Regions from separate parts of the Alteromonas alvinellae genome, predicted to be linked through region 1. Evidence: predicted binding sites of a transcription regulator. Region 1 holds the regulator's gene; each other region holds the start of a gene.
The links. The regulator MetJ, encoded in region 1, represses methionine synthesis genes. The targets are predictions, from matches to a motif close to TAGACGTCTAGACGTCTA.

Region 1 (11,010 bases):
ACGGTGAAGAGTATACAAGCATTGACGACATGAACGGTCTTCATAGTGCGATAGCACAGACAATTGTTAACACCAACAAGCCTCTTGCTCATGATGAGTTTAAATTCTTACGTGTAGAACTAAATGTTTCTCAAAAAATGCTGGCGAATCGTTTTGGTGTTGATGAACAGACCATTGCGCGTTATGAGAAAGGTCAAACAAAAATTCCACGGACAACAGATGCAGCCTTAAGAGCCTTATACATGGAAAGCCAACAGAAGAATAATCCCGTAAGTTACTTTCTTGATTTACTAGCAAATACTCAAGCGGAAGAAGCTGCAAAAATAATTCGTCTTGAAGAAGTCGAAGACCATTGGGAAAAAGTAGAAAGGTAAAAAAGCCGACTTAACGTCGGCTTTTTAGTTCTTCTTCATGTAGAAGGGTTAGTTGAACAAATTAACTAACGAGGAAACTTCTACTTAGCGCTAAATTACAAGATAAAGCGCGACAGATCTTCGTTATCTACCAAGGTTTCTAGGTGGCTGTTTACGTAGTCTGCATCAATCACGAATGACTCACCGCTCTTTTCAGAGGCGTCAAACGAGATATCTTCCATAAGGCGCTCTAGCACGGTGTGCAAACGGCGGGCACCAATGTTTTCAGTGCGCTCATTCACCTGCCATGCCGCTTCGGCAATGCGCTGAATACCAGAATCGTCGAACTTGATATCCACGCCTTCTGTCTTCATTAGTGCGATGTACTGGTGCGTTAAAGACGCATTCGGCTCGGTAAGAATGCGTTTGAAGTCACCGACTTTAAGGGCAGACAGCTCAACGCGAATTGGAAGACGACCCTGAAGCTCTGGAATAAGGTCCGACGGCTTGCTCATTTGGAATGCGCCCGAAGCGATAAACAAGATATGGTCGGTTTTAACCATGCCGTGTTTTGTCGATACCGTTGAACCTTCCACAAGTGGAAGCAAGTCACGCTGAACACCTTCGCGAGACACATCGGCCGACGAGTTGCCCTCACGCTTACAGATTTTGTCAATTTCATCGATGAACACGATACCGTGCTGCTCAACCGATTCAATCGCCTTTTCCTTCAAATCTTCTTGATTCACAAGGCGCGCCGCCTCTTCTTCAATAAGCATTTTGAAGGCATCTTTAATTTTCAGCTTTTTCTTTTTCTTTTGCGAACCAGACAAGTTTTGGAACATGCCTTGAAGCTGGTTGGTCATTTCTTCCATACCTGGAGGCGCCATAATTTCTACGCCAACCTGCGGAAGTGCAACATCAATTTCAATTTCTTTGTCGTCTAAGTCTCCCTGACGAAGCTTTTTGCGAAATGCTTGTCGCGTGCCGCGATCTTCAACATTTTCCTTATTACCCCACGCATCTTCTGGAGGAGGAAGCAAAACATCTAGAATTCGCTCTTCCGCTGCTTCTTCTGCGCGGAATTTCACTTTCTTCATTTCGTTTTCTTTCGTCATCTTTACCGCGATATCGGCAAGATCACGAATGATGGTTTCAACTTCTTTACCCACATAGCCCACTTCAGTGAACTTAGTCGCTTCAACTTTAATGAACGGCGCATTAGCAAGTTTAGCTAAACGGCGAGCGATTTCGGTTTTACCCACACCCGTTGGGCCAATCATCAAAATATTTTTTGGCGTAACTTCTTGGCGCAGCTCAGGTTCAAGCTGCATACGACGCCAGCGATTTCGAAGTGCAATAGATACAGCGCGCTTGGCATCTTGTTGACCGATAATATGACGGTCTAACTCGTGAACAATTTCTCTTGGTGTCATTTCAGACATGAATAAACCCTTTTCTAACAGCGCTTGCTGTACTCAAATTCATACGAGCGACAGCAAACCGATAACAGCACTCAGCTATTACTTAGTAATCTAGTACATCAACCGTTTGGCTATGGTTAGTGAATACGCAAATATCACCCGCTATGGTCAACGCTTTTTCGGCAATTTCTTTTGCGCTTAGCTCTGTATTTTCAAGTAGTGCAGTAGCTGCGGCTTGCGCGTAGTTACCACCAGAGCCAATCGCGATAAGATCTTGTTCTGGCTGCACCACATCACCGTTACCGGTGATAATAAACGATGCGGTTTCGTCTGCGACAGCAAGCAGCGCTTCTAGTTTGCGAAGCGCCCTGTCAGTTCGCCAGTCTTTGGCAAGCTCTACAGCCGCTTTGGTCAGATGGCCTTGGTGCGCTTCTAGCTTTGCTTCAAAGCGTTCAAACAGCGTAAATGCGTCGGCCGTGCCACCAGCAAAGCCCGCTAAAATCTTGTCGTGGTATAAACGGCGCACTTTGCGCGCATTACCTTTCATTACGGTATTGCCCAGTGATACCTGTCCGTCACCGGCCATTACCACTTGATTCCCACGTCGTACAGATACAATCGTTGTCACGTTAATTCCCCGTTTAGCTGGGCGCTGCTGCGTTTTTCCTCTAGCAAAGGCAGCAGCGTTCAAATTCAATATCAAATAAGTGGGGGAAGGCTTTTTAATTTCAAGGGTAAGACAAAAGAATGTGCGCTCAGAGCTGCCTACTCTGTGGGCTTGGCGTGTTCGCTAGTGTATTGAATACACCATTTATTGAGTGCATACTCTCGCCAATATACTCTATGGCCAAGTGAAATAATGCCTAGATAATAGAGCACAGATAAAGTAGCAAGCCTACATTTATGAAGGTTTATTGGGTAACGGTAGTAGTTAACCTTTTTTGCTTGGGCTAATTGCACTTGAAGTGATTAATACCCAAGCATTCAAGATAGGAATTTAGCGAAATCTATACCCTTCAATGTCAAAACCAAAACCACTTTCGTAGCCCTTAACATACACCCATCCTTTATTCGGTAGGCGTTTGTGCTCGCTTTTCCTTAAGCATAAGCGCCCATCAGACAGGGGGCCGTTCTCTTTTAGCAAAAGTGGATGTCGACATTGCTTAGAGCCGCTTCCTTTTTCATAAGCAAATTTTCTTTCTATCTTTTGTTTATCGGAGGCTAAATGAAGCGTGTAAGGCAATGCCGTATCAACAAAACTAAAGCTTAAGAAAAAGGCTAATAGCGGCATACCAAATAACGTCATTTTTCCACGTAAATCTTTAGTCACAAACTGCGCATGCCGCTTATCGATAAAAATGGCGAGGTAATAAAAGGCGCTATAGGCAAAAGTGAGAAGTACGATGGCCCAATTCGAATTGTCTAGCCATCCATTGATCACGATAAAATCGGTAAAAGCACTTACGAACATTGCGCCGATAAGTACTAAAAAGGTAATGTTCGATATGCGTGTGACCAAGTGTAGCTCAGACCATTTAGGTCGACCAACATGCTCATCATGATGGGCGCCGTCCGCATCATTCTCAGGTGGCAGCGTTGCTCGTTTCGAAGCGAGCTCATTCTTTGCTGCCTGGTAGCGCTCCGGAAAGGCCTGCTTATCAATGTTTTCCAGAACGTCCTCGAGCTCTTCTATGCTATAAGCGGCATAATTTGGTTGTTCGGTGATGGCAATACTCATTGATACTTCCTTGTAAACGCATCCTTTCTCTACGCGTTATTTCAGCGCCCTACGCAACGTATTAAGTGTTACTTACAATTAACTGCTACAAGTTCCAGTACCAAATTTGGCATGTGGCAATGTTCACTTTACGCAGACTGTGCTTTGCTTTTTCTGCATCACGCTTAGACTCGTAAGGGCCTAAAATAACGCGAAACCAGTCGCCGTTGCTGCCAGTGCTGTGCCTTATAAGCGCCTCTAAACCTTGGAATGCAATTTTGGCTTTCATCTCTTCAGCCTGCGCGCGGGTTCTAAACGAGGCGCACTGCATTAAATAGCGTTTGTCAGACTTTTCTTGCTCTTTGACCTCAACTTCCACTTCGTATCCTGGCAGGGTTTTGATGTACTCCCACTCTTCCTCAGGCAGTTCAGGTAAAGATTCTTCTGTAGGTGCAACAGGTCGTGAAGCTTGGGTATCTACGTCATCTTCTACATTGTCTTTTATCGACCACAAAAACACACCAAAGCCAATCACCAATGCGAATACACCGATAAGGCGCACGATTGGAAGTTTCTCAACAACCGACGCATTAATTTGTGCGTTTCCCGCTGGTTTTCTACCTTTACGAGCAGGCTTCTTTTTTTGAGGAGATCGTCCACGAGAGACATAATCGCGTTGGGCCATAGGCGGCAATATTCCTACTTGTTATCGTTGTTTGTATGCGTAAGAAAACGTCATATACCAAATCTTTATCAAGAAGCAGCTTTTCTGCATCTTCGATCCTGCCAAAATTTTAACGTATTGCTACCCAACAAGCTAACTGAAATCGGTAGGATCAATATCTATTGACCACCTTACCTTCATTGCCTGCGGCAACGCCTGTAAAAATGGCAGCGCCAAACGTAGCGCATTGTGAAGCGGCGCACGCTTTTCATGGCTGCATACCAGCATAGACCGGAACCGGCCTTGCCGCTTTTCGATCAGACAAGGAAACGGGCCATTTAACTCAATGGCATGCTGCTGGAGAAAGACTTGCTTGCTGTCTTGTAAAAAGCGATAGGCCAAACTGCTGTCAGTCGCTTCAGCACGAATAACAAATTGACTAATAAAAGGGGGCAACCCCGCCGCTTTGCGCTCCATTAATGCGTGCCGGGCAAAATGCCCATAGCCATTGTGCACTAAATCCTGTAGCAGAGGGTGATGGGGGTTGTGAGTTTGAAGCCACATTTCACCAGGTTTACTGGCGCGCCCTGCTCTTCCAGCAAGCTGTGTCACAAGCTGGGCAAGCTTTTCTGGCGCTCTAAAATCCGCACTAAAAAGTGCACCATCACAATCTAGAACTGCAACTAGGGTTACATGAGGGAAATGGTGCCCTTTTGATAGTATCTGGGTACCTACTAGCAGCTGGTACTCTTGGCGGTTTATTGCATCCAGTGTTTGGTGCAGTTTATCTTTGCCCCGCACGGTATCGCTGTCTATTCGTACCTGTTTAACACCGGGAAATAAGCTTGTAAGCCCTTGCTCAACTTGCTCGGTTCCGGTACCCGCCGTAACTAATTCATTGTGATGGCACGCTTCGCAGTTTGATGGCATTGAGCGCATGCCGCCGCAGTGATGACACTGTAGTCGGTTCTGCGCTTTATGCACTGTATACGGACGGTCACAGCGCTTACACATGACGGTTTCACCGCAGTGGTGGCACAGCAGCGCTGGTGCATAGCCTCTGCGATTCACAAACACCAATACCTGATTTCCCGCGCTGATATGCTGGCGCATTATCGTTAGCAAGCCTTGCGAAATACCGTAGTGAATGGGTTGATCGCGTGCGTCTAACACATGCTGATGCGTGCTTTTCGCCCCTCCGGCTCGCTTGGTAAGCTGCAAATGGGCATAGCGACCGCTTAACGCATTGTTAAGTGTCTCTAGCGCGGGCGTGGCGCTGCCTAATAAAAGAGGAATATTGTGCTGCTTAGCCCGCATAGCTGCCAGGTCACGGGCGTGATAGCGAAGCCCATCTTGTTGTTTAAAAGACTCGTCGTGCTCTTCATCCACAATCAGCATGCCGGGGTTGTGCAGCGGAGTGAAAATAGCTGAACGGGTACCGATGATTATCCCGAGTTCACCAGCTCTTGCTCGCTGCCACACCTGTAGCCGTTCTTTATCAGAAAGCTGAGAGTGTAAAACGCCCACTGCAATACCAAAGCGCTTCTCAAAGCGAGATACCGTTTGCGGCGTAAGCCCGATTTCTGGCACAAGGATAAGCACTTGCTTCCCTTCACGCAGTAAGGGTTCAATGGCTTGAAGATACACTTCCGTCTTACCGCTACCGGTAACCCCTTCAAGTAAGCTTACAGCGAAGTTGCCCTGCTGACGGTTTAGCGCGGCAATGGCAACCGACTGCTCAGTATCTGGAACCGGCTTTTCAGACACCGATAACGAGGCAAGCCAACTGCCTGACTTAAATTCAGGCGCGACTTCTTCAATGCTTGCTAATGACTTTTCGACAAGCGCCTTGACCGCAGGTGCGCCATATTGCTTGCGCGCTTGGGACGCTAATAAGGCACCACCGGCCATTGCAGTAAAACAGGCTTGTTGTTTAGGCGCCCGCGATAACGTGTCTGCATCCCTTTGCCTACCTTCTTCGGTAAGCATTAGCATGTCTTGAGGTGTTGGCGCGGCTGACTCGCCTTTGCGCAACAAAACAGGCAGCATGGCGTGTAGCACTTCACCCGGCGCATGATGATAGTACTGCCACAGCCATTGGGCCATTTTCAGCAGCACCTCATCTATTATGGGGCTATCGTCCAGTACCGACTCAATGGCTTTTAGCTTGTTGGAGTTTTCAATGTCGCTTTCAGGTTTGTGTAGGGTTTCAACGACTACGCCCACAAGTTTGCGTGGACCGAAAGGCACAACCACTCTTACACCCGCACTTAGTGCGTTATCGTAGGTATATGTGAAAAGTTGGCGCAGTGGCACTGGCACGGCAACTTGGATAAAGGCCATTGCGAACGTTTTACCTTATTTGACGACTGTTATAGCGCTTAATGCGCTTACTAAGCTTCTTATGTTGAAACTAATTATACTGAAACTACTTGCAGAACTATACGTTACAGTAGTTTGCGCTGCTAACAGTTAGCTTCACATTTTGCTATTAGCGCATGATTTTGCGTCTAGCGCATATCGCCTAGACTTGAAAGACAAATATTTAAACATACTTTTCTGTTAAGCATAAAAAGAATGTTTTTTGTTTGGCTCTTTTTACACGGCTACCTTGTCTAGCGCTCTTGTTTAGCATTTGGCCAAAAACAGCTTGATCAAGGCTTTGCCATCCTTTATTATGCGCCGCTCTTTTGCGATAGGCTGTTCTTTGAACGACTTATCATTTGAACTAAGTAACGTATGGTGTGCGACTTCGGGTTGTATAGCGATACGGCCTTATTATGTGAGGTAACCCAATGAAACAAGATATCCACCCAAAATACGAAGAAATCACAGCAACTTGCTCATGTGGTAACGTAATGAACATTCGTTCTACGCTTGGTAAAGACATCAACCTAGACGTATGTTCTTCATGTCACCCATTCTACACTGGTAAGCAACGTAACGTTGACACCGGTGGTCGTGTTGATCGCTTCAAGAAGCGTTTCGGTGCATTGGGCAAAAAGTAAGCCTGATATCGAGTTCGAAAAAAGCGCCTTTATGGCGCTTTTTTATTGCCTAAAATTCACGCTTCACACAAACAAGGTGTGCCAAACAGCACTTTACGGCCGATATTCTTCATGAAGCCAGTACCTAGCCAATGTATCTAGCTCTGTAACTCACCTTTCTGTATAACTTTTTAGCTAGCCTTGCAGCATTTAGCGTAACCTGAAGTCAGTGAAGGTTTTTAACCGTAGATAAATGCCTATCCCAATTGCCGCCACTCACTTTTTTACATTGTTCTTCGCTATCAAAATAAATTCCAACAGGTGCTGACTTAATTGACGCCAAAGCAATATTCACTTGGCTTATGAAGTCTATATCCCAACCATTAGTTAACGCCCGCTGCTTTTCCGATTCTGTGTTAAATACAGCAATCACTTGCGGCGCTCTCCAATGCCCTACGTGAGTTAGCCAAACAAATCCATTATTGGTAGATTTTACGCTTTCGCACACATCGGTTAGCACGGTTATTAGTTTTCTTTCTGTCATATCCTCGCCTTCAGCGCGAATTTTGAGTGGGCTTTCACAGGATTTTATCAGAAATATTGGGTGGAGAATTAACGAGGTATCTCCCTGCGTTCTTTTTTCCTGATTTGGGTTTCTGTCCTATTCATTTATGAGAACGTAGAGCCTTTCGATAGCTTTGTTTTCATCCTCCACACAATAGACCTACGGAATGTTATAACAAGTCAAAATAAATAGCATGAATGGCAATTATAGCCCCATTTTACTGGTCTAATTAGTATGCCTAACCTACATTGGTATATGAGAATTCTGATCAGATATGTACACAGTGATTGGCTGTGTTAGAGTTGCGATCGGCACTTTGATAGTGAGCATTAATTCTGTGAATAATGCATGACTTTCAAGACTTGTGGCGCTTTTGGGTACATAAACCTGAGGCTTGTATCCATTAAGGTATGTGAACAAAATCAGTAAAGGTGAACGCCTAATCTGCTTTTTCCACATGCCACCTTAGGGCCTATTGATGATTGCTGTACAACAAAGATCAACAAGCTCTAGTGCTAACAACTATTTATAATCACTTTTGTCATTACTTGGTTGTAACGCGCTTACGTTTATCTACCTATAACTATAACGACAATAAAATAGCTACAGAGCGTGAACGAAAACACCGATGAACCCTACATCTAAGGATACCTTTTTACATGTCAGATTTTAGACAACGCGCACTCGATTATCACGCCAAACCCACACCTGGAAAAATCCGCGTAGATTTATCTAAGCCAGCCGATAGCGTGGATGACCTTGCTCTTGCCTATAGCCCAGGCGTTGCCGAACCGGTCAGAGAAATAGCCGAAGATGCAGATAACGCCTATAAGTACACGGGTAAAGGAAATCTAGTTGCCGTTATCAGTAACGGAACCGCGATTTTAGGATTGGGTAACCTAGGTCCACTGGCATCGAAACCTGTTATGGAAGGAAAAGCCCTTCTGTTTAAACGCTTTGCTGGCCTGGATGCCATTGACATTGAAGTGAAGCATCGTACGACCGAAGAGTTCATTAATACGGTAGCGAATATCGCCGACACGTTTGGCGGCATTAACCTAGAAGACATTAAAGCGCCTGAATGCTTTGAGATTGAACAAGAGCTAATTAAGCGCTGTAAAATTCCTGTATTTCATGATGATCAGCACGGTACCGCTATTGTAACTGCAGCGGGCATGCTTAATGCGCTGGAAATTCAGGGTAAAAGCATAGAGAGCGCTAAAATTGTGTGTATGGGTGCCGGTGCAGCAGCAGTCGCTTGCATGGAACTGCTTATTAAGTGTGGTGCCCAGCGCGAGCGTATTTATATGCTAGACAGAAAAGGCGTTATCCATACTCGTCGCGAAGACTTAACTGAGCACAAAAAGCTATTTGCTAACAATACTGACAAGCGTACGCTTGAAGACGTAATGGAAGGTGCGGATATTTTTGTTGGTGTGTCTGGACCGGATGTTCTACCTCCTGAAACACTGGCCTTGATGGCTGAAAACCCAATTGTATTTGCATGTTCTAACCCAGACCCTGAGATAAAGCCTGAACTTGCTCACGAAGTACGTAAAGATCTTATTATGGCTACCGGACGTTCGGACTACCCTAACCAAGTTAATAACGTACTGTGTTTCCCGTTTATTTTCCGTGGAGCACTAGATGTTCGTGCAACGGCCATAAACGATGAAATGAAAGTAGCGGCAGTAGAAGCCCTTCGTGCTATCACGAAGGAACCTGTACCAGAAGAAGTACTAGCTGCCAGTAAGAGTACTAGTCTGACATTTGGCAAAGAGTACATTATTCCTAAACCTATGGACCCGCGTTTATGCGAGCGTATCGCCACTGCGGTATCTAAGGCGGCTATTGAGTCTGGCGTTGCACGCGTACCTGAAAGCCCAGAAGAGTAAGGTTCTGGCGCATAAGGCAAAAACATGGAGAGGCTAGTGCTCAACCTTTATTTGCTAAAAAATGCGCGTAGAGAATACAAGTATATAAAAAACGGCGCTGTGTTGTAGGTTATCAACTAGCAATAACTTACAACAAAGCGCCGTTTCTCTTTAATACTAAATATCAGTCGTCTTCCGACACATCGTTTTCGAAGCTAGGGTCAATGCCCATGTCTTCCATAATACGCCTAGCTTCAGCCGGCACGCGATTAGGATTGTCTTTGCGCAGGTCATCATCGTTAGGCAAAGGTTGCCCGGTAAATGCGTGTAAAAACGCTTCGCACAGCAATTCCGAATTAGTGGCGTGACGCAAATTATTAATTTGGCGGCGGGTACGCTCATCAGTAAGTGCTTTAAGCACATTAATAGGTATAGAGACAGTGACTTTCTTTACCTGCTCGCTCTTTTTCCCGTGCTCTGCGTAGGGGTGAATATATTTACCGTTCCATTCTGCCATTGTACTAACTCGGTCTACTCTTTTTATATTATGAAGAGAAATTCTAAACAAGTTCACGAAAAGGTCAATTGAGCAGTGTAAACCTCTTGACGTCTAGACATATATTCTTTAATTTAGACGTCTAAACGTCTATAAGCATACATTTTTGAGAGAAAAAGCCATGGTTTCTTACGCACAAGGTATCGATGCATTAAACCAGTCCCTATCGGAACTGCGTGATATTGATGTATCTTTTGAATTTTTTCCGCCTAAAACGGAAGCCATGGAACAGACCCTGTGGAAGTCGGTTGAACGCCTAGCGCCACTAAAGCCAAGCTACATGTCGGTAACCTACGGCGCGAATAGCGGTGAACGTGACAGAACCCACGACGTAGTTAAGCGTATTCAACAGCAAACCGGTGTAGCGGCGGTTCCTCACTTGACCTGTGTTGATGCTAGCCGCGATGAGCTTAAACAAATCGCAAAAGACTACTGGGATTCAGGCATTCGCCGTATTGTTGCGCTTCGTGGCGATTTACCGCCAGGGGTAGAGAAAACAGAGATGTACGCCTCTGATCTTGTTGCCTTACTAAAAGACGTTGCCGATTTTGATATTTCTGTTGCCGCCTATCCGGAGAAGCACCCTGAAGCGCCAAATGCACAGTTTGATTTGCTAAACCTAAAGCGAAAGGCAGAAGCAGGCGCTACAGAAGCGATTACCCAATTCTTCTTCGATACCAGTGTTTACCTTCGATTTAGAGACCGTGCAGCCGCAGCGGGTGTCGACTTAGATATAGTTCCGGGTATTTTGCCGGTAACTAACTATCAAACATTAGTGAAATTTGCAGGGTTCACAAACGTGCATGTGCCGGGCTGGTTGCACAAAATGTTCGACGGCCTTGATGCCGACGACCAAGCCACCCGTAACCT
Region 2 (11,010 bases), on a different contig from region 1:
GTGCCCATGGCACCGTCTAAAATAAGAATGCGTTTTTGAGCGGCTTCTGTAAGCGATGCCTGCGCGCTAGAAATTGGTCTTTGGCTCACGTGCTACCTCTTTGGCTGTGACTTTTCAGCAAGCTGACTTAAATCGTAAGGCGTGGTCTGATAGACATAATAATTCAGCCAGTTCGTAAACAATAGGCTGCCGTGCGAGCGCCACTGTACTATAGGAGACTTGGCTGGATCATCCCCTTCAAAATAGTTTTTCGGCATTGCCGGCGTTTGTCCCGCCGCAATATCGCGTAAATATTCGTCTTTGAGCGTATCTGGATCGTATTCTGGATGGCCTGTTACAAACACCATTCGCTTGTCTTCTGACGCCACAATATACGCACCCACATCGTCAGATTCTGCCACAACACTGAGCCCATCAACACTGTTATATAGCGAGGTATTGATGTGCCCATATCGAGAGTGCGGAGCGTAAAACGTGGGGTCAAAACCTCTCAATAGTTCATTGTGAGGATCGTTCACTTTATGCTTAAAAACACCGGAAAATTTTTCGTTTCTGATCTCTCGGGTTATACCATAGAAGTGATACATAGCCGCATGGGCAGCCCAACATAAATACAGAGTAGAGTTAACGTGTCGCTGCGCCCATTCCAGTATGGTGGTCATAGTGTCCCAGTACTTCACCTCTTCATAATCGATAAGCGCAAGAGGCGCACCGGTTACTATAAGCCCATCGTATTTTTTGTTCGCGACCGCTGAAAAGTCGTGATAGAAGGCATCCATGTGTGACTGTGGAGTATTTTTGGGTGCTTGATTATCAATTCTAATCAAGTCTACGTTTATTTGTAGCGGCGTATTCGATAACAGGCGAAGTAACTGTACTTCTGTTTCTATCTTGTTCGGCATTAAATTAAGAATGCCGACTTCAAGAGGACGAATATCCTGATTGGCAGCCCTGTCCATGTCCATGGTAAAAATGTTTTCACCTAGTAGTACATTCTGCGCGGGTAACTGCTCAGGAATACGAATTGGCATAGAGGACTCCAGTGATAAATTCCAATATCTGTATTGTGTCTATAACTGGCGATATGTCAACATCTTTACGTCTAGACGTCTAAACGTTTTTTCATCTGGTGGGAAAAATGTTAGCTATTTTGCTTATGCACCATCACTAACATTTCAGCTTCAGCACGAGGAATGTCACAGGCTTCAATAATTTCGTCAATACTGGCGCCTTGCTTAACTAAGTCTGCAGCACGCTGATATAAACGCAATGAAGGGTCTTGTAGCTTGAGCTCACGAAGCTGATTTTCTATATCAGTTTGCTTTTCGTCTAGCTCTTGAAGATGGCGGGTGATGACCAATGCGCGTGCTTGTGCCTCGTTCTGTTGGTTGTTCGCATTTTTAGCGAGCGCTTCAGCACGGGCAATAGCCTCTGCGTTAGCATGTTCGCTTTCGCTTAATGCAGAACGCAACTTGTTTATGTGCGAATACAGCACACCCATCGTGGCGACGAGTATAACTACGAGAATACACAGTATGAGTTCTAGTAAGGTAGGTGCAGCAAGCTGCCAATCCATGGACGTAACCCTTGGGAAAGTGTTGGCGGTATAGACAACCGATACCGCCTATTCATTATCTATATATTACTAAGCTCATCCCACTCTTCGTCGCTTAGCAATTTATTGAGGTCGACTAGGATAAGCAGTTCGCCATCGCGGTTGCTAACGCCTTGAATAAACTTGGCACTTTCTTCAGTACCAACGTTAGGCGCACTATCAATTTCTGAAGATTTCAGATACACCACTTCGGCTACACTATCCACCAAAATACCGACAACCTGTTCGTCGGACTCAATGATCACTATACGTGTATTGTCCGTGATTTCCGTCGGAGGTAGTCCAAAACGAGCACGGGTATCGATGACAGTCACCACGTTGCCACGCAAATTTATAATACCAAGCACATAGTCTGGTGCACCGGGTACAGGGGCTATTTCGGTATAACGCAAGACTTCTTGTACTTGCATTACGTTAATACCGTAAGTTTCTTCACCTAAGCGATACGTCACCCATTGAAGGACTTCGTCGTTGCTGTCGGTAGCATTATTATTCATTCTTTCGTCGCTCATGAACCTGGCTCCCAATACTATGGCGTCTGGTCGTTACTGCCTAAGCCTTTGTTAAGCATAGATATTAATTCTTCAACGTCAATTAACGCGCACATTTTTTCTTTAACCATCCCTGCTAACCAGGGACGCTTACCTGTGGACTCGCGCCATTTAACATCATCGGTAGTCAAATTGACTGTATTTACAAGCTTTTCGCTTGCTAATCCCCACGCACTCTCTCCTAACATTATAAGATATCGGTAGTTAAGTGATTGTGCGAGGTTTTCGTCATATTTTTCCGGCATTACCCATTTTGCAGAGTCAACAACACTTAGTTTAGACTCTCTGTGCAACATTACACCCATAAACCAGTCAGGTTTTCCAAATAAAGGGCCTATTTTTTCAATTTGGTGTATACCACCTAGCGATGTTAATGGCACCGCTAGTGTTAATCCCGCCACCTCAAAGAATAGCGCCTGAAAGCGAAAGCCGAGAGTATCCTTTAGTGGAACTTTTGATATTGGACTTCGACCTAATACCTCGTCTTGTTCTTGCGCTGCTGAAGTTTCAGCGTAAAACTGTTGCTGTTTACCATCAACCGTCTCGACTTTTTGCGTTTCAATTAACGATGTAACCTTTTCCGCTATCGCCTCCTGCTCACTCGTTGGAGGCTCACTTTTTTCAACGGTTGAAACAAGCGCTGATTCAGCCATCTGCTGAGAAGCCTGCTCAAGCAATTTTGCCGTGCGCGCAGTCACATCTTCAGGTGTTTCTGGCTCTTTAAGAAGGCTATCTAAGTATGCCTCCATTACTTCTTCACGGGCAAATGGCGATTGCTTGCTCATGCTTTTGTTATTTCTCCAATACGGCTAACAGTTTCTCGTAGGCATTTACACCTCTCGTCTTTGGATACGCAGCAGAGATCGGAAGCTGTACCAAACTTGCATCTCTAAAGTGCGTATCAACCGGAATCACACCTTCCCAGACGCGCTCCCCGTAATCACTCATTAATCGTTTTCTTGACGCCAACGCGGCGTTTGTACGCTTATCAAACATAGTTGGAATAATCAGGGTGTCAAAGGACTTATTTAACGAACGCCCCATGATTTCCATAGTACGGATCATCCTATCCAAACCTTTAAGTGCTAAATACTCTGTCTGAGTCGGCACAATCACTTTATCGCATGCCGCTAGTGCATTTACCATCAGCACCCCTAAAACCGGAGGACAGTCGATAATAGCAACGTCGAATTCACCGGATATTGTAGCGAGTGCTTTTTTCAACACTAAGCCCATACCCTGTTCGCTTCCCATGGTTCTGTCTAGCGTCGCTAGAGCCATAGTCGCTGGTAGCACATACAAATTATCAAGCTTTGTAGGGCAAAGACAATCCATTACGTTATCGGCAGAAATCTCATTAGACTTAATAAAAATGTCGTAAACTGAATGACTTGTCGCCTCAGCATCAATACCAAAGTAATAGCTCAGCGATGCGTGTGGATCAGTATCAATCATAAGCACTCGCTTGCCCTTTTGAGCCAGCAAGCCGCCAAGGCTGACGGTTGTAGTGGTCTTACCTACCCCGCCTTTTTGATTTGCTACCGTCCACACTTTCATAATTGCTGTTCCATTACTATTCAAACTGCTATCGCATTTCGGTTTGAACGCAACTGCTCATATCATCGATACTAATATTCTTACTCGATATGTTGGCCGCGGCGACAGCTTGAGGCATACCGTAAACTACACAGGAGTCTTGGTCTTGCGCCCAAATAGTCGCACCTTTATCTTTAAGTAGTCGACAGCCTTCCCTACCGTCAGCACCCATACCCGTTAGTATGACTCCTAATACATCTCCACCATAGGCTCTAGCTAACGAGCTAAACGTAAGGTCTACACTTGGCTTGTAGTTCACTTTATCTGCCTGGCTTGCATCTACAATCGATATCCGCTTGTTGCTTCCGATAGACTCAATAAGCATTTGCTTGCCCCCGGGTGCGAGGTAAGCATGTCCAGGCTTCAAAATATCGCCTTGCTCAGCTTCCTTTACAGCAATCTTGCAATTACTGTCTAAGCGCTGTGCAAATGCGGTAGTGAAGGTTCCCGGCATGTGTTGTACAAGTAAAATGGGGTACGGGAAGTCTCCGGGTAGCGGAGAAAGCACTTTTTGAAGTGCTACAGGCCCACCTGTTGATGCCCCTATTGCCAAACATTTATACTGCTTCCCTGTTGGTCTTACAGACGAAACGGTAGGCTGCTTGGCCGCGTCTTTATGACCAGAAAGTAAACCCGACGTTTTGAAAAACGCTTGTTTAGGCGCGTTATCAGGAAGTTTTCTGGACTCAATATTGCGAAAGGATGGGCGCTTCAAACCCAGTCCTCTTCGCGCTATCAACCTGACTTTAGTACAAAGTAGCCGCGAAGCATCTTTTCTGTCTTGAGCGATGTCTTCGAATTTTTTGGGTAAAAAATCTAGCGCGCCCGCTTCTAACGCGTCAAGCGTCGCTTGGGCGCCGTGATGCGTTAATGAAGAGAACATTAAAATAGGCGTAGGACGTTTATCCATAATAACCTTCACAGCCGAAATACCATCCATAACTGGCATTTCAACGTCCATGGTTATTACATCGGGTTTAAGCGCCTCGGCTTTGTCGAGTGCATCACGCCCGTTTCTCGCTTCCCCGACAACTTCAAGTTCTCTATCACCATCGAGTATTTCTCTTACTCGACGGCGATAAAAGGTCGAGTCGTCCACGACTAGGACTTTAAAGACCATGGATTATCATTCCTGTTAATTCATCGCCTTACTTGATGGGTTTACGCGCGTACCGTTTTAGCAGGCTCGGAATATCTAAAATTAGTGCAATTCCACCGTCTGACGTAATTGTAGCTCCCGCCATACCAGGCGTTCCTTGCAACAATGCATCCAACGGTTTGATAACCACTTCTTCCTGGCCTATCAGCGCGTCTACGACAAACCCGACTTGCTGTGTACCAATTTGTACTACAACAACATGCCCCTTTTCTTTATCGATATTTTTGGGGCCTCGGATTAGCCATTCGCCAAGGAAAAACAAAGGAATTGCTTTTGAACGAACTATCATTGTTAATTGGCCATCGACCGTATTGGTCTTCTTGATGTCCATATTTATTATTTCGTTCACCGCACCTAATGGTAACGCAAAGGTCTGTTTTCCTACAACAATCATTAATGTGGGTAGAATGGCTAGCGTTAGCGGAACTTTAATATCCAGTCGCGTGCCTTTTCCTAGCTGCGAATCGATATTAACCGTACCGTTAAGCTGGTTAATTTTGGTCTTAACCACGTCCATACCCACACCACGACCAGAAATATCACTAATTTCAGTTTTAGTGGAAAAGCCTGGTGCAAATATAAGATTGAACGCTTCAACATCTGACATTCGTGCTGCAGCATCCGCGTCTAGTACACCACGACTAATAGCGATCTCTTTTAGCTTCTCGGCATCCATTCCCTTACCATCATCTTCGATAGTAAGAAGAATGTGGTCGCCTTCTTGAGATGCCGATAGCTGAACCGTACCCATGCGCGGTTTACCCGCTGCAGCGCGGTCATCCGGCATCTCAATACCATGGTCGACGGAGTTTCTCACCAAATGCACTAGGGGATCGGCCAGAGCTTCAACCAAGTTTTTATCTAAATCGGTTTCTTCACCGACCAGCTCTAAGGTAATTTCTTTCTTTAAGCTTCTTGCGAGGTCTCGAACAACACGAGGGAAGCGACCAAACACCTTCTTGATAGGCTGCATGCGGGTTTTCATTACCGCACCTTGCAAGTCACCCGTTACCACATCTAAGTTGGCGATAGCTTTTGACATGCTCTCGTCGTTGCTATTGATACCTAAGCTAATGAGTCTATTTCTAACCAAAACTAGCTCACCGACCATATTCATTATTTGGTCTAGGCGCTTAGTATCTACACGTACAGTGGTCTCTGCAGGAGGTGCTGCTGGGCTCGCTTTCTTATCATCTTTTTTAGGTGCTGCTTTGGGCGCAGCAGGAGCGCTTGTTTTGGCTGGCGCTGGTGTCGCTTTAGGCGCGGCTGGCGCAGCTTGTTTTGCTTTCTGAACAGCTTCTGTTGCTGCTTTATCTACAAGAGGCTCTGGCGACGTTGTCGCCGCGCCCTGCTTAGTCGGCCCCTGGCCAGAACCATGTAACTGATCAAGTAGCGCTTCGAATTCATCGTCGGTAATTTCTTCGTCACCTGCGCTGGTTGCTGATGAAGATGGCGTTGCAGATGCTGGAGCTGGCGCAGCCGCCGCTTTTTCTTCACCGCCAAATTTACCTTTTCCGTGAAGGTCGTCTAACAGTGCTTCGAACTCTTCGTCGGTAATATCATCGCTATCAGAACTCGCCGCCGGCACTGGTGACTTAGCAGGTTCGCTTTTTGCTGGTGCTGACTGCCCTGGCGCACCAGAGCCATGAAGTTCATCGAGAAGTGCCTCAAACTCATCTTCAGTTATTTCGTCAATACCACCGCTACTGTCACCCACGTCCGTCGTTGAAGGCGCAGGCTCTTCTATAACTAACTCGGGCTCTTCAGCAACCACCTCTGGCTCGGCAGCGGGCGTACTGGCGTTCTCGAATATGTTTTCATCTGGAGATTCTGGGCGGCTTAATTTGTGTAAAACGTCCACTAGATGCGCATCTGCAGGCTCCAATGGATCGCGCGCTTTTACGCGCTCGAACATTTCAACGACCACATCCGTGGCCTGCAAAATAATATCCATTAATTCAGGTGTTAGCGTTCTTTGGCCATTGCGCATTACGTCAAAAACGTTTTCGGCACCGTGACAAATTTCAACTAACTCAGTAAGAGAAAGGAAGCCCGCTCCGCCTTTTACTGTGTGATAGCCACGGAAAATTGCATTTAATAAATCCGCGTCTTCAGGATTGTTCTCAAGATCAACGAGCTGTTCTTGTAATTGTTCAAGTATCTCTCCGGCCTCAACCAAAAAGTCCTGTAATATATCCTCGTCAACATCAAACGACATGCGCCCGCTCCCCTAAAAACCTAAGCTAGACAGAAGATCATCTACATCATCTTGACCTGAAACGACATCGTCCCGTTGATCAGCATCAATGATTGGGCCTTCCGCCTCTACACCATCAACCTTATCGGCCTTAACGCTAGATGGTTTAGTGTGTTCTGTACCGTCGCGTTCCCCAAACATGGTAAGCATGTTTACAAGACTATCTTCTACCTCTTTTACAAGGTCGATAACGCGACGAATAACCTGCCCTGTTAAGTCTTGATAGCCCTGTGCCATCAAAACTTCGGTAAGCAATTGTGTAAGTTTAGCTGACTGAGCCGAACCTTCTTCCAATAATTCGTCTAAGTCTGCGCATAAAGCCTTAAATTCACCAAGTTCGATTTGGCGATTCATAAGCTTCTTCCACTCTGGCATGACCTTTTCGATCCGCTCCGACAGCATTTCTGCTATCGGCATGCTCGCCTCAACGGCATCCATAGTAGTATTAGCAGCTTTTTCAGTTTCTTCAATTACGTAGGTAAGGCGGGACTGCGCATCAGGAATGTCATCTGTAGCTAAATTTTTGATGCGGTCGTCTATTTGAAAGTTATTCAACGCGTCGTGGAGTTGACGCGTCAATTTACCTACTTCAGCAAACAACTCAACGTTTTCTTTCATTGAGACGGCTTCAAGTAGTGCGCTAGCTGAAGTCTTATCGCCTTCTTCAAGAAAGGCGACAAGTTGTTTTGCTTCCTCTAACGATATTGGAACGTTTACATTCGTTGTCATCCAGTAAACCTCATTTATCTGGTGAGCGTCTGGATCAACCTAAACGTTCGAATATTTTATCTAATTTTTCTTTTAGTGTTGCTGCTGTGAACGGCTTTACAACGTAACCATTTACACCTGCTTGCGCCGCTGCAACGATTTGCTCTTTTTTCGCTTCCGCAGTAACCATAAGCACAGGCAAATGCTTAAGCTTATCGTCTGCTCTTATAGCGCGAAGCAAATCGATGCCCTGCATACCAGGCATATTCCAATCGGTCACAACAAAGTCGAAATCGCCCTGTTGTAACATAGGTAATGCAGTGCTTCCGTCATCCGCTTCCTGGATGTTGGCAAAACCCAAATCTTTTAGCAGGTTTTTGATGATTCGTCTCATGGTAGAAAAGTCATCGACCACGAGAATTTTCATGCTTTTGTCCAAAATAGCCTCCAGTGAGGGGTTAATTGTTATTAATCTCTATTCTTCGTCAGCTTGCCACGACTTCATTCGTGATTTGAGTTTTAACATGGCTTGACTATGAATTTGACTGACTCTCGACTCACTTACATCAAGAACTTCGCCTATTTCTCTTAAGTTTAGTTCTTCATCGTAATAAAGTGAAAGTACAATCGCTTCTCGCTCAGGTAATGTCGTAATTGCATGGGCAAGCGCTTTTTGAAAAGCACCCTGCATTAAATCTTCTAACGGTGCGTCACTGCCTCTACTTTGTTCAGTAGTAATAACATCTTCCGACACACCTAAATCTTCAATACCCACTAGCTTTCCGGCATTTACTTCATTAAGCATCTGGTGATAATCCTGCAAGCTTACGTTAAGCTTGTCAGCAATATCTGAATCTCGTGCATCGCGCCCTGTCTCGCTCTCTACTTGAGATATCGCTTCCGTTATGGCGCGGCCGTTACGGTGAACAGAACGCGGGGTCCAATCACCTTTTCGTATCTCGTCGAGCATGGCACCACGAATTCGAATTCCTGCGAAGGTTTCGAAACTTGCGCCTTTAGAGCCGTCAAAGTTTCGAGCGGCCTCTAGCAACCCAATCATGCCTGATTGAATAAGGTCATCAACAAGTACGCTGGCAGGCAGTCGCGCAATCAAATGATGCGCAATTCGCTTTACCAGAGGCGCATGTCTTTCGACTAACTGCGATTTATCTGTTTGTTGTTGATAAGCGGCTGCCTTGCTGTTCAACGCTGACTTCCTACGGCTTTTTCTGCAACTAATTGTTCAATGAAAAATTCTAAGTGGCCACCGGGCTGCGCTGGAATTGGCCACGTAAGTGCTTTACTTGCCAACTTAGTTATCGCTACTGCTGCCGGAGAACCTGGAAAGGCGTCAACAATAGCCGTTTGCTTGCGCACCGCCTTGCGAATATTCTCGTCGAAGGGCACTGTCGCCACTAATTCTAGTGCAACATCGAGAAAACGCCCTGTCACTTTGCTTAATTTGCTAAATAATTCCTGACCTTCACGCACATCGCGCACCATATTGGCTACGACTTTAAAACGAAAAACACCGTGCTCGCGGTTAAGAATTTTTATTAGTGCGTAGGCATCTGTTAAAGATGTTGGCTCATCGCATACGACGACCATAATATCTTGTGAGGCCTTTGAGAAGCTCAATACCATATCTGATATGCCTGCCGCGGTGTCGACAATAAGCACATCTATCTGAGACCGTAATTCGCTAAACGCTCTGATTAAACCAGCGTGTTGCGTTGGTGAAAGCTCTGCCATTGACTGCGTGCCTGATGTGGCAGGCGCAATCTTAATGCCGTGAGGACCGGTCACTAGCACTTCGTCCAACGTGCATTCTCCAGAGAGTACATGAGATAGATTTTTCTCAACCCTTAGCCCTAACATCACATCTACGTTGGCAAGGCCAAGGTCGGCGTCAAGAACCATTACTCGCTTACCCTGCTTCGCCATCGCGATAGCGGTGTTAAGTGTAATGTTCGTTTTACCTACGCCACCTTTACCACCAGTGACGGCGATTACTTTGATTAACCGTGATTGCTTCATTTTTCTTAAGCTACTCGCTTGATCGTCAATCATACTGCTTATGCTGTTTTAATTGCGTTGTTACCACTAGTATGATTCAAACCGTACTTTTTATAAAGCTTTGCAGCAGCGGAAACCAAAGATTTCGCTTCTGCAATCTTAATGTCTTCAGGCACTTTTTGACCATCGGTGACATAACTAACCGGAAGTTGGTATTCAACTGCTGCACTAAGCACCTCTCCCAAAGAGTAGCACTCATCTAACTTTGTGAAAATACAGCCACTTAGTTCAATATCATCATACGCTTGAATAATTCTCTGCAAAGCAGGGTATTGCGTATTAGCTTGCGCTACCAAATATTTTTTTACTTTTGGCATTTGGCCGTTGTCGAACTGCTTAATTTGCTTAATTAATCGACTATCACGTTGACTAAAACCTGCTGTATCAATCAATACTAGTCGCTTATGGCGAAGTTGGAACAATAAATCTGCAAGTTCTTCACTAGTTTGCGCTTTTCGCACAGTACAGCCAATAATTTTTCCGTATGTCGCTAGCTGCTCATAGGCTGCAATTCTATACGTATCAATGGTTATCATAGCCACCGACTCTGCACCGTATTTCTGCGCATAGCGAGCGGCTAACTTTGCAACAGTGGTTGTTTTACCCGTACCCGTTGGCCCTACGAGTGCAACAGCACCTTGTGCGTTAAGTATATCGTTACCAGTAACATTTATGCGATTAGCCAATAGGTTAAGAAGATAAACCCATGCGTCACGTTCGTTGTAGTGGGCCGGTGTATAACTTAAAAGCTGTGTTGCTAGCGCGCTACTTAACCCCATATCAGTTAATCGCGTGACTAGGTATTGATGAACAGGTTTTTGACGCTTGTTCTTCGCTTCCATTAAGTCGGCAACTTGATACTGTAATACGTCGCGAAGTGAAGCTAACTCTTCTTTGATTTGTGCAAGTTCTGCCGACTGAGATACCGGCGTTTCGCCTATGCTTGAAGCTTGATGTTCTGGGAAAGCGTGTTGACTAACAGTATCTTCACCAAATGATTGATTTTCTATATCGTCAATAAACGCCTCTGAAAAGTCTAAGTGCGAAG
Region 3 (11,010 bases), on a different contig from region 1:
ACTGAACCCTCAAACACCCACTAAGTCGATATGAAGAAGTAAATTGATAAAAGAAGTCAGATTCAAATATGAAAGAAAAAATTATTTCAGTCACATTGCTTATTATAATTACTCTTAAAATCTTAGATCTCTACGTAGACTTTTCAGAGGAAGTGAATTTTATTCATCTAGCACAGGAAGTTTCTCTTATTATCCTTTCTGGCGCTGTTTTTATCTTTCTAGTACTTGATATAAAGAAGAATGCATCTTCGCTTTCTGCACTGAAACGTGAACTATCAGACTCTAAGTTGAGAGTTCATGAAATTTCAGAAGAACTTAAATCATCTAAGCGCGACTTTTTCACCGCTGTAAATAATCAGTTTGCACAATGGCAACTTACCAATTCAGAATCTGAAATAGGCTTACTGCTATTAAAAGGATTGAGTTTGGCTGAAATTTCCATGATTAGAAATACTTCAGAAAAAACTGTTCGTCACCATGCCTCTTCTATTTACAAAAAAGCAGACTGTAAAGGAAGGCATGAACTCGCCGCGATTTTCTTTGAAGAATTAAACTAAGGTTGTATAAATTGCTAGCTTTAGGGCATATGTCCTATGCCTTTTGTGCCCTATGTTCTATAGATTTTACGCCGCTTTCAGCAATACTGGTTTCGAACTTACATAAACGTCGGAATCTATTCATGAAAAAGCTTATTGCATTATCAGTATTACCATTTGCACTTGTCGCTTGTGGCGGTGGCAGTAGTGAGGAATCAAATGAAATTCCTGAACCATCTACTACTGCACCGTCAGAAACCACTCCACTTCCAGATGAATCTTCATCCACTGCTATTACGGTTAAACAGGGTGTCATCACCGGATTTGGAAGTGTTTACTTAGATGGGAAACGTTATCTTACCGATAACGCCAATATCATAATTAATGGCATTGAAGGCCAAGCAATCGATCAGTTAAAAGTGGGCATGACTATAAATTTAATTAGCGAAAATGGAGATGATACTCCCAATGCCCAGCGCATTGAGTACGACTCAGGGGTAGAGGGAGTAGTTCAATCAATCGACCGTGTCAACCGAATAATATACATTGCAGGAGTTGAGGTTTTTTACAATGATTTGACGCATTTTATTGCGACTTCTTCAGTTTCGTTGAGTGTAGGAGAGCGAGTTGAAGTAAGTGGATACCCGCTTGCTGGGGGACAGTTTCAAGCTACCTATATTGGGAAGGAACTTGATAATGACGGTCAACAGAGCGAGCACATCAGCGGGTTAATTCAGAATTTAGATACAGGACAACAGAAATTTTCGATAGGCAATGTCACTGTAGATTACTCCAGTGCTAGAGTAGAAGGTGTTATTTCTAATCAAATCCTAGTTAAAGTTGAAGGTATGACTGAAGGCAGTAATTTGATTGCCTCTGAGGTTGAAGTCAAAGGCTATCATGATGACAATTATGATGAGGCTGAAGTGGAAGGCGTTATTACAGCATACGATAATAATGCCGGAATTGTAGAAGTTAATGGGCAGCAATTTGAACTAAGCAGCTCTGTTTCTTTTTCTAATGGTTCTTCACTGGATTTGATAACCGGAGCACAGGTTGAACTAAAGTTGTCAATTGTTAATGGTGGATTTACTGTTACGCATATTGAATTCAAGCACTATGATTACTACAACGACGGTGTTATGAAAGGAGCAATAGCTGCTATTGATTACAGCGCTAAATCGCTCACAATAGGCAGCAATACCTATTTTGCAAATTCGCAAACCCACTATGAAGATGAATACGACCAATATTTTTCTTTTGACTCACTGCAACTTAATGAATTTATCGAAGTGGTTTATGTTACAGAAGGTACTCAAAATGTCATTTTGAAAGTCGAACGTGAACGTGAAGACGAGCGTTTTGAAGAGTCAGAAATTAAAGGGCAAATAACTAGCTTTACTAGCTCATCAATAGTAGTCGCAGGTCTAAGTATTGACTTACCGGCAGATGCTCTTTATTTCATTGATGACACTCGTAGTTCCCTTGCTCAATTTGTAAGTAATGTAACAAATGGGCTTTATGTTGAAGTTAGTGGAACATTCGATGCGAATGGTCTTTTCTTACCAACCAAATTTGAACTTGAATTTCAAGGTGATGATGGAAATGACGATGATGATCGTGACGATGGTTCAAGAACGGGCCATGTTGAACTAGAAGGAAGAGTGACTGCCATTTTGTCAGATACGTCATTCATGCTGAATTCGTATACGATTGAATTAAAAGAAGCAACAAAACTTGAGCTTTACGACAGAAGAGTATCACTTGTTGAATTTATGAATGCAGTTCAGGTAAATCAAGTTGTTGAAATTGAAGGGAGCTGGATAACAAGCACTGCGATAAACGCTTATGAAGCTGAAATTGACAATGATTAGTCTACAAGTAGAACGTTCTATCTAAATAGCGTTTCTAGACCTCTAAATTATACAATTTAAGATGAAAACATGACCTCGGATATACACAGCACTTTGTATATCCGAGTTTTTTATTACTTGTTCTATCAACAATTGCTAAGTAAATGTTGACTAATTTCTCTTTTCTAGCGGAAACACTACCTCTTTACCGTTGCTCAACAAAGCTTTGCAGTGCACTTCGGTATCTTTGTGTGAAATTTTTAATACACCCAAAGCGCATCCGTTGAATAATTCACCATACCCGGTGCTTGGTTCGCGCGCTTTAACCGACATATTTCTACGGCGTGTGAATAAATTAAGCGGCGATGCAGAGCGATATAGCAGACGATTTAACCTATCAAGCCATTTAATCAGTCCGTCGGGAAATGCATTTTTTAGTCCGCTGCAAGTAAATTGGGTGATATGTGGGCTATGACGTCTAAAGCGCAGACGCACATCGTAAACAAACGAGTAGTGCACATCACCAGATAAGATAATGAACTCTGGAGGCGTTTTGTAATGCCTGAATATGTTTAATATAACGTTCGCGGTGCCTTTGTGGGCCATCCAGTTCTCAGCATCAACAGTAAGCGCCTTGCCAAAAAACGTAAACACCTTTTGAATGGCTTCGATAACCTTTACACCATAAATGGGAGCGGCAGAGACAACGATGACAGATTCTTTGCCAATTATAGAATGCTGAAAATCACACAGTGCTTCCCAGTCCATTAGCCCCGAGGGCTTATTCATATTAGATTCACTGCGCCAACGCTGCGTGCGGGTGTCTAAAACCTCAATAGGTGGTGTGGTATCTAAACGGTAATGCCACTGATCAAAATCCAAAAGATCATCAATGATTTCATCGTGCGAGTTTAAACCGCTTTCTCCCATTGATTCTTGTACTTTAGCAATTAATGGCGCTACTTTTTTTGGTGCATTTCCCCAGCCTTGGCAAAGCAAGTAGCCGATAAGCGCATTGCCGATCATGCGTTTTGATAAAGGGTTTCCATAGACTTCTTGTTCCCAGCCCCGGGTTAAGTTCCAGTCGTCGGTAACATCGTGATCGTCAAAGATCATATAGGTAGGAATGTGTGCCAGCGCCCTACGTACCTGCGGTAGCTGTTTTACAAAGCCGTTAAGCGCCTCGTGTTCTTTGTCGAAAATAGCGTGGTATTTTGGGGGGATCCCATCTTTATCTATATTGATATCAGCCCAAAGCGTGTCGGACCACACTAGTAAATACATAGCGATGATCTCCGCACTGCCAATCAAATGGTTTTGCGCGTTTACTGATGTGAATACCGGTTTTTTCTTAGCACCAAAGAATATTGAAGACAGTACCGTATTGGTCGCAATTTGAGGAAGAAGCTGCTCTCGTTCGTAATACCCATGTTCATGTGTGGCAAGTTCATTAGTGTTGATTACTACTGCTCCTTCCAGTGCTTCATGATAAAGGCCTAAACGGTCAATCACGCTATGTATGGCTTTAAGCATAGGACCTGCGACATCATCAGCGTAAATTTGATCGCCCGTCATCAACAGGAGATCGGGAAAATCATTTTGCTTTTTGAACGCATTTTTATGGAGTACATCTACTTGTGCTAGGGCATCATCACTGTGAAAGTGAGGCTTGCGGCATGAGCCGTGCAATATGGTCTCGGGAGTCTCGGTGTAATGGAAACATAAGGAAGACTGTCCATCGTAAAGAAGCCCGCGTTGTTCATCTTCCCATGAAGCCTGCTGAGCGTCGTCGCTAAATGATAGCGAGTAACCTATCCGCGCAGTATCTTCGAAGGGCTCTGACGAAGTGAAAGAGAGCAAGTGTATAAATGCGTACTTACCTACGCGTACGGTTTCGCGTTGACAACTGCCGCTGACGACTTCATTTGCAGATAGATTTAGCGTAGGTGAATCGGCGTTACTGGTTACTACCCAAATATGACATTCTGTAGATGTCACCTTTCGTACTATTGGACCTGCAATAACTTGGGGCAAGTGCTGCGTAGAAATGACGCTCTCCTTTAATTTTCGTCAATATTAATACACGTAAGCGTGTTAACTAAATATGCTGCACATTAATTGAAAACATGATGACAGCACGGCTATTTAACGTTGCCAAATCATATATGTACTCAGCAAACCTGATGTCTATCGCATAACCTTACTCTTTTTTGTGAATAAACGGTATGCTCGATATACTCCCTTACAATTTTTTCAGTTTTACCTTTTGCTCTCATCTTAATAAACGGAGAGAGGACTTCACACTATGCTAAAATATTTAACCAGTGCTGTGCTAACCACTTTACTGATAAGCGCCTGTAGCGAGCCGAAAGACGTGGTTATTACTCCTGAACCTCAAGACTTAACAGAAGTCACTGTGGGTAAATGGATCCTTGATGAAAAAGGCAACGTTATGTTTGACCCTCAAACCTCAGGGTTAGTGGTGTTAGACGGTCAACTTGTCACTATCGCAGATGCTAGCGCTGATACTACTCAACAGTTGAAACTTCATAGCATTTCACCTGATACCGCAACGCTGAGCGCATCGAGCGAACGTTTTTCATTTTCCAATACCGTGCGCCGAAGCTGCTTTTATAGCTATTTAAGCGAGCAACCTGATTTAGAAGCGTTAGCCGTAGACCCCAGAGACACCAACGTAATTTATACGGTTACCGAAGATGCTACCCGTACCGGCGCATTAAGCCCTCGTTGTGAAACCAAATACGAGGAAACAGGGTCAACAGATTACCCCACCTTGTTGGTAAAATTGACGCGAAAAGACAATGGCTCGGTTGAAATGTCGGACGTGCGACCTCTTCAGTTTCCCAACGATTTTGAAGTAGGTAATTTTCCTAACGACGGCATTGAAGGGTTGACGATGGCTGAAGACGGCACGTTATATCTGGCGCTAGAGAAAGATAAAGCAGGACAGCCAAGAATTTTTACATTGACTGTTGATGAAGACTTTTTCTCGTCGAATGATTTTGCCACAGTGAGCGAGCCTAACCTTCAACTTCCTTCGTTTACTTCAGGCAATCACCCTATCAATGGACTGGCGTTATATACTCATTCAACGGGCGCATCCTATTTGTTTGGCGCAGCAAGAAACGACAATGAACTGTGGGTAATTGATGTGAGTGGCAGTAAGCCAACAAAGCGTATCCCTATTACCTTCGACGTTGCCGGCGACCAGAATTGTGAACAGTACACAATGGATAATTCGTCGATGGAAGGACTAGTGACCATTGAAAATACCTTGTGGATCATTAACGATCCTTGGGAAAAAAACTACCTTAAAAACGCGACGTGTGAAGCGCATAAGAAGCGTTATGAAGACTTAGCGCCTTTATTATTCCCATTAGAAATTAACAGCGTTTGGTTTGAATAATAAGAAAACGAATAGATTGAAAAACAAAAGGGTTGCTTTTAAGCAACCCCTTTTATTGTTGGCTCACGCTGTTGAAAGCGCGCTTAATATCGCGGTTTTATCTATGCGTCGCTGCGAAGTCGAGAAGCGAAGGTCTTTTTAAACTTCGCAAGCTTAGGCGCCACTACCATAGAGCAATACTGGTTCTGTGGATTATTTTTGAAGTAATCTTGGTGGTAGTCTTCGGCGTCGTAGTAGTTATTTACAGCTACTATTTCAGTCACTACTGGGTCGGGCCAAACCTCTTCTTCTGTAATTTCTGCGATAATTTTTTCTGCTTCAGCTTTTTGTGTATCGTCGTGATAGAAAACCGCGCTGCGATACTGTGTGCCTACATCATTGCCCTGTCTATTCAGCTGTGTAGGGTTATGCAGCGCAAAGAAAATTTCTAGTATCTCTCGGTAGCTAATGCTGTCGGCATCAAACGTCACTTGTACCACTTCAGCATGGCCAGTATTTCCTTTGCATACCTCTTCATAGGTTGGATCGGCCTTTTCTCCTCCAGCATAGCCAGAAATTGCTTTTTCCACGCCTTCAACGCTATTAAACGCTGATTCGATACACCAAAAGCATCCGCCTGCCAACGTGGCGACTTGTAAATTTGCCATAGTAAAAACCTCTCTTAATCTCTGACTGTAGTGTGGGTGCGGGTAGGTCACAACACAAGTCATCCAAGCGTGTTTTTTTATCGTATAAACGAATATTAAATAAGAATAATGTGCGAGCTGAGTGAAAGGTTTTAACATGTGAGGTTAGCTGCTTTCTTTCAAGCAGTTTGCAACTGGTAAGAATGCGTATAAGCGTGTTCAAAATTTGGCAGAGGTATTCAGTCGTGATTATTTTCTATGACGGGTATTGTCCGTTGTGTATCGCTGAAATGCGTCATTTAAGAAAAAGAGACAAGCACAACAAATTAACATTGGTAGATATTCAGGCCCCCGATTTTTCGAACCGTTATCCAACCATGGATTGGCATGCACTCAATGCAAGAATTCACGGACTTCGCGAAGATGGGACGTTGATAACTGGCCTTGATGTCACTCATGAAGCATGGAAAACCGTGGGCATGGGTTGGCTATATGCACCGCTTCGCTGGCCTGTTATTCGTCATGTGGCCGATGCTTTCTACAATGTATTCGCAAAGCATAGATACACCATTTCATACCTGTTAACAGGTAAAAAACGCCAGTGCGATCGCTGCATACCAGGAGAAGCCAGTGAAAAATAACGTCCTAATAGTGGGCGCGTCGGGGGGGATTGCGTCCGCGCTTATTGAGCAATATAGCAGTGAAGGTGCTAGGGTGTTAGCGGTTAGTCGCGCCCCTATATCTGACACCAGTCATTCTGGGGATGTAACCTATCATCAGCTGGCCGAACAGGACGATAGGCACATAAGCGAATTTGTTGAACAGCTGGCTGAACAGCAGGTTGTGTTAACTACGGTAGTTATCACAACAGGCTTTCTACACCGCGAAAGCGATGGCATTCATCCTGAGAAACGTTTGGAAGATATCAGCGAGCAGGCCTTAGCGGCTTATTTTTCGATTAACAGCATTATTCCCGCAATGTGGCTCAAGCATTTGGTGAATATTATGAGTAAAGAAGGCTCAACCCTTGTTTGCTTAAGCGCGAGAGTAGGGAGCATTTCAGATAATGGACTTGGCGGGTGGTACGGCTACCGCGCGTCGAAAGCGGCGCTCAACATGTTGGTTAAAACGGCGTCGGTAGAATACAAGCGTAGATTGAAAGACGTGATGCTTGTTTGTTATCACCCTGGGACGGTTGATACGGGGCTTTCTAAGCCTTTTCAAAAAAACGTCGCTGCCAAGAAACTGTTCACGCCTGAGTTTACCGCTAAACAGCTTATTCATCACCTTTCGGCGCTTAATCGAGACCAAACTTGTCATTTTATCGACTGGAATGGCGAAGTGGTAACTTGGTGATACGGTCTAACATCATTTCAGCAAGTCCAACATCAAGACTTTTTATTTCACTGCTGTTACCATGCTATTTTGGGAATGGTGCAGCGTATTGATAAGCCCATAGAGGTAGCAATACAACGCGTTGACGCCACACGTGAGTCATAACAACAAACGCCATCCTGATAATAAATAATACCAGTTCGCTCGGCTTGATCCTTACGAATAGTAAGTAACGACAACCAACTTGAATTGTGAGTACACAACGTGTTTGTGTATCACAAAGCGTGATACGGCGAACTGCTATAACAATAACTCAACAAGAGGAAGGGATATGAGCGGGGCCAGAGAACAGTTCGGATCGCGCATAGGTTTTATTTTGGCTGCTGCAGGTTCTGCGGTAGGCATAGGTAATTTGGTAGGGTTTCCTGTCGGTGCAGCTAAAAATGGCGGTGGTGCATTTCTTTTAATGTACGCTATTTTCGTTTTTGCCATTTGTTTACCGGTAATGCTGGCGGAAATGTCAGTAGGTCGCCATGCTAACAAAGACCCGCTTGGTGCATACAGTGATATAAGCGGTAATGAAAAGAAATGGAAAGTCGCCGGGTGGCTAGCTATTGCTACGCCATTCATGATTGCCGTTTTCTACATGGTTATTACCGTGTGGCTTTTCGGCTATTTGTTCGAAGCAGTAAGCGGGAATCTAGATAAGTTAGCTAACCCAGAAACCTTTGGGCTGTTTATTAACTCAGAAGCCATCTTTGTATACATGGCAGCCGTTGTTGGTGTGGTCTACCTCATCCTTCAAGGCGGGGTAAAAGAAGGGATAGAAAAAGCGGCAAAGCTGCTCATGCCTGCGCTTTTCGTGATGCTAATCGGTCTCGTTATCTTCGTATTAACCCGCGAAAATGCGATGGCTGGTGTTGAGTTCTACATCGTTCCTGAGTTTTCAAAAATTACTGCTGAAGTGGTGAATGGTGCGCTATCGCAGGCCTTTTTCTCTCTATCTTTGGGTATGGGTATTCTTATTACCTACGGTAGCTACATTGATAAGCGTGCAGATGTACCGAGCGCTGCCAAGCTGGTGGCGTTAACAGACACGGCCGTGGCGTTCACAGCGGGTTTGATGATCCTTCCTGCCATCTTCTCTTTTAACCCAGACATTAACCCTGATGATTTAAGTGAATCGTCAGTGGGCATGATTTTTACTTATCTGCCTAGTATCTTTCTAGCATTACAAGACTCTATTGGATATATGGGCGCATCGATTGTCGCTAGCTTGTTTTTCTTATTAGTGTTCTTTGCGGCAATTACGTCGCTAGTGTCTATTTTTGAAGTACCTGTTGCGGCGCTTATGGATGAAAAAGGTGTAAGCCGTAAATGGGCGCTTGGGTCGCTAGGAAGCATTATGATTTTGCTAGCCATCCTAAGTGCGTTGTCATTCGGTAAAGTTGATATGCTTACGTCCTTTATGCACTACGCTGGCGCAGATAAATCACTATTTGATGTCATTTACGATGTGTTCTACGACACGATTTTGCCTTTAAACGGCTTGCTAATTTGTTTGTTTGTTATTTATCGTTGGAAGAGTGCAAACTTCAATGCTTCTTTGGAAGAGGGCAGCAGTGGTTACAAAGGCAGCTGGTTTGAAAAGTACGTGGATATTTCGCTTAAAACCTTTATTCCGCTTATTTTACTCGTGATTTTTGTAAACACGGTAGCGGTAAAATACTTCGGGTTGAGCCTATTCGGATAGTCAGGTTTTACAAGCAATGACGTGAGCTAGCAGTGAGCTCAACTTAAAAACGGCAAGCCTAAAGCTTGCCGTTTTTGTTTATGTCAGAGTATGTATTTTCACTAAGTGAAAGCCTAAAACATGCGATAGGGGTCGCTATACTCTGGTGTAATATTTAGCCTTGCCCAGCTTTGTGCGGCGTCAATCACTTTGCCAGCAGGTTCCGCTTCAGTATCAGAAAAGCGAGGAGCATCAATATCCATCGCCTTCGCTGCATCCACGTAATAAATACCGCGCTTAGGATGAGACAAGCTGCAAAGGTGAATAACATCGTTAAGCGGCTTGCCACAAATGATGGTCGTCAGCGCAGATACAATATCGTACACATGTACAAGGTTTATTCGCTTATTTCCTGCATCTAACTGTTTTCCACTTAACGAGCGGGCGGGGTGACGGTCTGGGCCTACTAAACCGGCTAGGCGAACAATACTGATATCAACCTGACCTCGCTTAGACAATAAATAGTCTTCAATAGTCACGTGGGCTTTGGCCGAGGCTGTTTGCGGCTGTGTAGTGCTGACTTCGGACACTACCTCATTTGTTGCATCGCCGTAAACCGACGTGGTGCTGATAAACACGATATGCGCCACCTTTACGCTGATGGCTGCGTCTATCAACTGCAGCATATTGTTGGTGTATGACGCGAGATCTTTGTTTCTCCTGCCAGGGGGAATATTTAGCAACAAGGTAGCGTTTGGCAAATGGTTACAAAGCGCTGATGTATCTTCGCCCAGGGCATATTCAATTGCGGTGATACCTTGGTCTTGTAACGCGAGACGTTTCTGTTGGCTTCGAGTGGTGCCAACAATATTGACCTTACCTGAAAGTGCTTTGCCCACATAGCTGGCTAACCAGCCGTAGCCACTAATTACTACATTTTGAGTCATCGATTAAATACCCCTTTGTTTAGGGCTTAAGAGTACATTAATTGGAGGGCGGTTGTCGTTAACTGAAAAAATGAAAAACCGACTGGGTTACAGTCGGTTTTCTAAGGTGAGTGGTTAGAGTAGTAAGTCGTTTCGTTTTGCGCGTTTAGTTAGCTAAATGCTCCAACTACATTTTCATTTCGTCGTTGTGGTCATGGTGGTTGTCTTGATCAATATCTAGCAGGTTCAAGTCATCTAGCCCCGATATGGATGCCTGCATCTTGCCTTCGGCATAATCCGCTTTTTTTAGTACCTTACACAATGCATCACCTTTTTCTTCTAGCGCAGCCGCTTGGTTTTCTAAGCGATATTCTAAATCTTCACCCCAGCGCTCCATCTTTTGCTCAAACTCAGACATATCACCGCCTTCCCACAACATTTGTGTTCCTACGGCAATAAGTATTCTACCCATAGACTCACTGATTAAAGACTCAATTTGTGCTTCGAATTCTTGCTCCCAGCTTTCGTCAAACCAACCTGGCTCATCGAATTTAGTTGAATCAACGCGAATATTC

Region 2: metA (homoserine O-acetyltransferase MetA) is a predicted target of MetJ. The motif match lies at 1,096-1,113, and genes of this name have one in related genera.
Region 3: msrA (peptide-methionine (S)-S-oxide reductase MsrA) is a predicted target of MetJ. The motif match lies at 6,541-6,558, and genes of this name have one in related genera.

Annotation. Positions count from the first base shown of each region.
Region 1 is NZ_CACSIH010000171.1:11,919-22,928, reverse strand. It holds gene ACX5KA_RS12765 (helix-turn-helix domain-containing protein) at 1-374, shown strand, start outside; gene hslU (HslU--HslV peptidase ATPase subunit) at 470-1,798, opposite strand; gene hslV (ATP-dependent protease subunit HslV) at 1,881-2,405, opposite strand; gene ACX5KA_RS12750 (hypothetical protein) at 2,775-3,515, opposite strand; gene ACX5KA_RS12745 (SPOR domain-containing protein) at 3,601-4,179, opposite strand; gene priA (primosomal protein N') at 4,312-6,501, opposite strand; gene rpmE (50S ribosomal protein L31) at 6,954-7,166, shown strand; gene ACX5KA_RS12730 (hypothetical protein) at 7,372-7,689, opposite strand; gene ACX5KA_RS12725 (malic enzyme-like NAD(P)-binding protein) at 8,370-9,605, shown strand; gene metJ (met regulon transcriptional regulator MetJ) at 9,769-10,101, opposite strand; gene metF (methylenetetrahydrofolate reductase) at 10,262-11,010, shown strand, end outside.
Region 2 is NZ_CACSIH010000021.1:2,607-13,616, reverse strand. It holds gene ACX5KA_RS01490 (homocysteine S-methyltransferase family protein) at 1-89, opposite strand, end outside; gene metA (homoserine O-acetyltransferase MetA) at 93-1,031, opposite strand; gene ACX5KA_RS01480 (DUF2802 domain-containing protein) at 1,142-1,576, opposite strand; gene ACX5KA_RS01475 (chemotaxis protein CheW) at 1,636-2,127, opposite strand; gene ACX5KA_RS01470 (chemotaxis protein CheW) at 2,145-2,951, opposite strand; gene ACX5KA_RS01465 (ParA family protein) at 2,959-3,723, opposite strand; gene ACX5KA_RS01460 (protein-glutamate methylesterase/protein-glutamine glutaminase) at 3,752-4,882, opposite strand; gene ACX5KA_RS01455 (chemotaxis protein CheA) at 4,911-7,139, opposite strand; gene ACX5KA_RS01450 (protein phosphatase CheZ) at 7,152-7,907, opposite strand; gene cheY (chemotaxis response regulator CheY) at 7,942-8,325, opposite strand; gene ACX5KA_RS01440 (RNA polymerase sigma factor FliA) at 8,362-9,093, opposite strand; gene ACX5KA_RS01435 (MinD/ParA family protein) at 9,090-9,956, opposite strand; gene flhF (flagellar biosynthesis protein FlhF) at 9,962-11,010, opposite strand, start outside.
Region 3 is NZ_CACSIH010000046.1:16,868-27,877, forward strand. It holds gene ACX5KA_RS03495 (helix-turn-helix transcriptional regulator) at 69-557, shown strand; gene ACX5KA_RS03500 (DUF5666 domain-containing protein) at 680-2,410, shown strand; gene ACX5KA_RS03505 (metallophosphoesterase family protein) at 2,561-4,423, opposite strand; gene ACX5KA_RS03510 (hypothetical protein) at 4,695-5,816, shown strand; gene msrA (peptide-methionine (S)-S-oxide reductase MsrA) at 5,918-6,463, opposite strand; gene ACX5KA_RS03520 (thiol-disulfide oxidoreductase DCC family protein) at 6,688-7,083, shown strand; gene ACX5KA_RS03525 (SDR family NAD(P)-dependent oxidoreductase) at 7,073-7,798, shown strand; gene ACX5KA_RS03530 (sodium-dependent transporter) at 8,109-9,530, shown strand; gene ACX5KA_RS03535 (NAD-dependent epimerase/dehydratase family protein) at 9,644-10,456, opposite strand; gene ACX5KA_RS03540 (DUF2884 family protein) at 10,623-11,010, opposite strand, start outside.